DNA from 2 places in the Methylophaga frappieri genome. Region 2 is predicted to be linked to the other one. Evidence: predicted binding sites of a transcription regulator. Region 2 holds the regulator's gene; the other holds the start of a gene.

Region 1 (3,135 bases), 1.2 Mb from region 2:
CGTGTCATCTGGCAATACGACGCTGGGTGATTTGCTTAAAGAGCAAATGGATCAAAAAGACAGCTAAAACTGTCACAGGGACAGGCATCCGAATTCGGATGCCTGTTTTTTTTGCAGTACCGAAATTGCTGCAATGAACGATAAGCCATTTGATGGTTTTTATTTTGCCGGGATAAAAGAGACACATGACCAAGTCTGATTTGATAGAAATCCTATCCGAAAAACAATCTCTATTAAATTACCGCGATGTAGAGCTGGCCGTAAAATTGATTTTGGAACAAATGAGCGACAGTTTATCTCAAGGTGACCGAATCGAAATTCGTGGTTTTGGTAGCTTTACCCTGCATCACCGGCCACCGCGGATGGGACGCAATCCCAAAAGTGGTGAATCTGTCTCGCTTGACGAAAAATTTGTACCACACTTCAAGCCGGGCAAAGAACTCCGTGATCGCGTTAATGTTGCCGCGGGTTTCGATTAATAGATGAAAATAAGTCAGGAAACCCTCACCGGTTTATTGCAAATTCGTGATTATGGTGATGGTTTTCTGATGATTCAGACCGCTGAAGGTCGCAGCGAAAAACTGACCGGTTCTGTTTTACTTTCCAACGCAGGCATCCAGTCTGCACCTAGCTTGAAAGCGCCCAATAGAATGGGCGTTACGTCGTTGCTTTCCCAACACGTTTTTGATGTCTTGATTGTTGTCACGCCAACTGGTGCCAGCGAACAAAACTGGCAATTGCAAACCGTGTTTGCCAGTGCGGGTATCGTCGCAGAGTTTATGCCGATGGGTCCGGCTTGTCGAACCTTTAATTTAATTCAAAGCGAAGGGCGTGCGCCCTTGTTGTGGGCTGAATTAAACAACGGCTTGCGGCCTAATTTAGAATGATTCTTAACTAGCAAATTCTAAATAAGATTAGAGTTTACATTCAAGTAATTGATTTTATTTGTTTTTAGTCATTATTTAAAATAGTGACGCCGTAAATTTCTTGACCCCTCAATCCGAACTTAGGAAAATCTCGGTCGATTTTGACCTGGCTTTACATGGGCGATGTGACCAAAATTTGATATGGATCAGCATTCTGGGGAAACCCGTTCAGGTAATTTTCATGTAAAATTTCATAGTCTCTGATTAGTTGGCATGTTGCCATTCAGGACATACGACTTGCGTCGAGAGAGTAATCTAAAAATATAAGGTGTGATCGCCATGCAAGCGGAACAACAGCAATATAACTACGACATCGTCAAGTGGTTTGCCTATATGGCCTGCGTCTATCTGGTAATTGGGACCGGTATCGGCGTCTGGATAGCCTCTGAACTGGCTTGGCCAGTGCTTAATTTTGATAATCCATACATTTCCTTTGGTCGGCTAAGACCTCTGCATACAAATACCGTTATTTTTGCCTTCTGTGGCAGCACATTGATGGCAACAGCGTTTTATGTGGTGCAAAGAACCTGTGGTGTCAGGCTGTGGAGCGATAAACTTGCCTGGTTTAGTTTTTGGGGTTTAAACCTGTTGTGGATAGGTGCCTTGATTACCTTGCCATTAGGTATCACCCAATCTAAAGAATATGCGGAGTTGGAATGGCCACTTGATATTTTGTTAGCGGCGGTCTGGATTGCGTACATGTTCAATTTCATTATGACCATGTCAATTCGCAAAAACTCTCATATCTATGTTGCCAACTGGTTTTTCCTGGCAATGATGATCATGATCACCTACCTGCATGTGGTGAATAACCTCTCTATTCCAGTCAGCATGTGGAAATCTTATTCAATTTTCTCTGGTGTTCAGGATGCCATGATTCAATGGTGGTGGGGGCATAACGCAGTAGGCTTCTTGTTAACGGCGGGCTTTTTGGGAATTATGTATTACTTTGTTCCGAAACAAGCGAATCGTCCTATCTATTCCTACCGTCTGTCTGTAATTCACTTCTGGGCCTTGGTATTTGGCTACGTCTGGCTGGGTGCTCACCATTTGCAATACACCGCACTACCGGACTGGACTGGCTCATTGGGGGCCGCAATTTCGCTGGCAATGATTATCCCTTCCTGGGGCGGCGCCCTGAATGGCATGTTCACCTTGAGTGGTGCTTGGGATAAATTGCGTACGGACTATATTTTGCGTTTTCTGATTGTGTCACTGGCTTTCTATGCGATGTCTACTTTCGAAGGGCCTGTTATGGCCTCGAAAACAGTCAATGCACTGTCTCATTACACCGACTGGACCATTGGTCACGTCCATTCTGGTGCGCTTGGCTGGGTGGCAATGGTTTCTATTGGCGCTTTGTACCATATGGTGGAGCGTATGTGGGGCACACGCATGTATTCTGTACGTCTTGTCAATCTGCATTTTTGGATGGCAACAATCGGCACCGCAGTGTACATAACGGCGATGTGGGTAGCCGGTATTATGCAGGGGCTAATGTGGCGTGCTTATGATGAATACGGCAATCTCGCTTATACCTTCGTTGAATCAGTAGCCCAGATGCATCCTTACTACGCGATGCGTGCTGTAGGTGGTTTCATCTTCTTCTCAGGAGCCGTGATCATGCTGTTCAATGTCACTGTGACCATTCGTCAGGCGATTAGAAAACCGTCTGCAGAAATGGCAACGGCTGCGAATATCTGAGGGAACTGGAATGGCTAAAAAATTAAATAAACGTGTCAGCTTTCAGGAATGGGTTGAACAAAATGTCTGGGGGCTGGTCTTGGCTACAGCCCTAGTTGTGTCTGTCGGCGGCATTGTTGAGATTGTGCCGTTGTTTTATCTGGATACTACATTTGAGGATGATGTGTTTCCAGAGTATGAAGAGTTAAAAGGTGTTCGACCTTATACCGCTTTGGAATTGGCTGGCCGTGATATCTATCAGCGAGAAGGCTGCTATTTGTGCCATTCGCAAATGGTGCGACCATTCCGAGACGAGAAAGATCGCTACGGTCATTACTCACTCGCGGTAGAGTCCAAGTATGACCATCCTTTCCAGTGGGGCTCAAAACGGACTGGACCTGATTTAGCTCGGGTTGGCGGGAAATATTCTGATGCCTGGCACATTCAACATTTACGCAACCCGCGTAGTGTCGTGCCTGAATCAATCATGCCGAATTATCCTTGGTTAGATGATGCGTTGGTGAAT
Region 2 (3,135 bases):
GGCAACGGTGATATTGCCAAATTTATCGAAAAAACATGCCAGCGCCTCTGGTATCGCTTTTTCAAATACTCTGGATTGGGGCTTACGCTGGGTTTTTTTAATCGGCACACCTGCTATGCTTGGGCTGTTCCTACTCGCTGAACCGTTGCTGCTGGCCTTATTTCAATATGGTGCTTTTAGTACCGAAGATGCCCATCAGGCAGCCCGCAGCCTGATGGCATACAGCATTGGCTTACTGCCTTTTATTTTTATTAAAGTCTTAGCGCCTGGCTACTTCGCCAGACAAGACACCAAAACCCCAGTTCGTATTGGCATTATCGCCATGGTGGCGAACATGGGGCTAAATATCGTGTTGATGCTCTATCTCGCTCATGTCGGACTGGCTTTAGCGACTGCACTGTCCGCGATGTTGAATGCATTTCTGCTCTATCACGGCCTGAGAAAAGCCGCGATTTATCAACCCAACCCAGGCTGGCTGGGTTTTTACCTACGCCTGATTGCCGCAAACGGGCTATTGGTGCTGTTTTTAATCACACTGAATCCCGACATCAGTAGCTGGCAACAAGCCACTGCCTGGCAACGAAGTCAGTGGCTTGCGATGCTCATTGGCGGTGGGGCATTCAGTTATTTTCTGATCCTGTTTGCACTGGGAATTCGTCTTTCCAGCCTGCTAAAACCCAAGACCTGATGCCAAATCGCCTTAAAAACGCCGACCAATGCCCACCCCCCAAACCAGGGGATCAATTTCCGCATTAATTTTAGCGCGACCAACGCTGGTGTTTTTAAAGTACGCGGTGGTATCAATATCCAGATATTTCACATCCAGATTCACAAACCAATCCGCTCCTAACGCCACATCCATACCGGCCTGAACGGCTAAACCCCATGAGCTATCGAGCGATACCTCATCACCAGACTGCGCCAGTGGTGAGGCATTCGGCACTTTACTATCAAAAAAGTAAGTGTAGTTAATTCCAGCACCGACATAAGGGCGTATGGCAGCGTCAGGTCGAAAGTGATATTGAAACGTCAATGTGGGTGGTAACACTTTGCTGTCAATAACGTCTCCAAGCGCCTGCCAGTTTTTTTCACCGGTAACCGTATGCTCTGAAAAGCCCAGGATTAACTCTAGCCCCCAATGCCGAGTCAACATATAGGTAATATCGAGTTCGGGTACCGTATCGTTATCCACTTTGACCCCAGCGAGATGCGTATCCGCATCATTAATGTGCAGGGTACCGCTGTGATCTTGGGGTTGAACCGTTATTACACGCCCGCGAATCAGCCAATCACCGGCCTCATAGGCAAATGCAGGCAAACTAGCTGAGGCGAAGGATAATCCTATTAACAATGACGAAAAATGACGAAAAAACATGAAACCGCTCCGTATGATGTTGTGGTGTTTTCATCATACAAAGGGTGAATAAAGTCGCTTTGATCCAGATCAACGATGATGCGTTTTAGCCTGCTTTAGTTTGCAACGCCTCTGGTTGTAACAAAGTCAAAGATTTTCCCTGCACCGCGATCAGATCTGCTTGTTGTAAACGGGTAAAAATACGGCTAACCGTTTCTAATGCCAGACCTAAATGGTTGGCAATGTCACCCCGCGACATCGGCAACTGAAAGTTATACGCAGAAAAACCACGCTCACTGAAACGCGTTGACAGCGCTATTAAAAACGTCACCAACTTTTCCTCAGCTGATTTTTGGCCTAGCGACAACAACAAGTCTTTGTCGTCAGATAAGGCTCTGCTCAACCGCGTCAGTAATTGATGTTGTAACGCGGGAATCGATTTGCTGACCATTTGGAGCTTATCAAAAGGTAACGCGCAAACACTGCTCAGTTCCAAAGCTCGAGCTGTGGAAGGGTAGGTATTTAGATGGAGTGCATCCAGCCCAATAAATTCTCCAGGGAAATAAAACCCCGTCACTTGCTCTCTGCCATCTTTAGCTGACACCGTTGTTTTGAATGCGCCGCTGCGCACTACGTAAAGTGATGTCAGATCACAGCCACTTTCAAACAGGCGTTGTCCTCGGCGAAAACTGTCGCGCCGGCGAATGATTTGATCCAGTGCAACCAAATCCTCGCGATGCAGCCCCAATGGCAAGCAAAGCCGATACAACGCGCAAGACTGACAAGCCAAGGTTTGTGCCTGTTCGGCCTTGGCAACATCCTTTATCAGCGGTAGTAAACTGTCTGCTTGACCCATGTTATTTCCTAGCGTGGCCGTTTACGACATGATAACGCTTTAAACACTAGCCTCAAACGGTTATTATTTGCTTTGATTCGGAAATTTTCAGGAAAAATCATGACCGCTCGCAGCGCAATAATTGCGCGTAACACGCTCGAAACCCAAATTGAGGTTTCTCTCAACTTGGATGGGTCAGGCCAATTCAAAGCCGTGACCGGTGTCCCCTTCCTAGAACACATGATGGAGCAAATTGCTCGACATGGGCTGTTTGATTTGGATATCAAAGCTAATGGTGACCTGCATATTGATGCGCACCATACGGTTGAAGATACGGGCATTACTATCGGGCAGGCCCTTAAAAAAGCATTAGGCGATAAAAAAGGCATTATTCGCTACGGTCATGCCTATGTGCCGCTTGATGAAGCCTTATCCCGCGTTGTGCTTGATTTATCAGGACGACCAGGACTGGAATTTGATGTCACTTTTACCCGTGACAAAATTGGCGAATTCGATGTCGAATTGTTCTACGAGTTCTTTCAGGGGCTCGTCAACCATGCGGGCATTACGCTGCACATTGATAATCTGAAAGGACGCAATGCCCACCACATTGCTGAGACCATTTTCAAAGCATTTGGTCGTGCTTTAAGGATGGCTGTTAGCATTGATGAGCGTGCTGCCGGTCAGTTACCTTCAACCAAAGGCGCATTGTAAGCTGACGCCCTGAGGCTGGCTGGCGTATAACATTATGTCCCGGATTGCAGTTATTGATTATGGCATGGGCAATCTCCGCTCTGTCTCTAAAGCACTGGAAAACGTGGCCCCTGACGCACAGGTTGTGGTGTCAGCAGAAGCAGCGGAAATTCAAGCTGCCAGCCATATTGTGTTTCCTGGTGTTGGTGCCATTCGTGATTGCATGAGTGAATTGCAGTCTCGTGATTTATTG

The links. Region 2 encodes FNR, which switches genes on or off when oxygen is low (the NO sensors DNR and NnrR bind a similar motif). Its sites were predicted from a motif close to TTGATNTANATCAA; they were not measured.
Region 1: ccoN (cytochrome-c oxidase, cbb3-type subunit I) is a predicted target of FNR. The motif match lies at 1,063-1,076, and genes of this name have one in related genera.

The regions. Positions count from the first base shown of each region.
Region 1 covers NC_017856.1:479,892-483,026, reverse strand. The annotation lists gene rpsA (30S ribosomal protein S1) at 1-67, shown strand, start outside; gene Q7C_RS02220 (integration host factor subunit beta) at 186-479, shown strand; gene Q7C_RS02215 (Mth938-like domain-containing protein) at 483-887, shown strand; gene ccoN (cytochrome-c oxidase, cbb3-type subunit I) at 1,206-2,630, shown strand; gene ccoO (cytochrome-c oxidase, cbb3-type subunit II) at 2,641-3,135, shown strand, end outside.
Region 2 covers NC_017856.1:1,997,759-2,000,893, reverse strand. The annotation lists gene murJ (murein biosynthesis integral membrane protein MurJ) at 1-688, shown strand, start outside; gene Q7C_RS09555 (OmpW/AlkL family protein) at 701-1,375, opposite strand; gene fnr (fumarate/nitrate reduction transcriptional regulator Fnr) at 1,461-2,210, opposite strand; gene hisB (imidazoleglycerol-phosphate dehydratase HisB) at 2,310-2,903, shown strand; gene hisH (imidazole glycerol phosphate synthase subunit HisH) at 2,938-3,135, shown strand, end outside.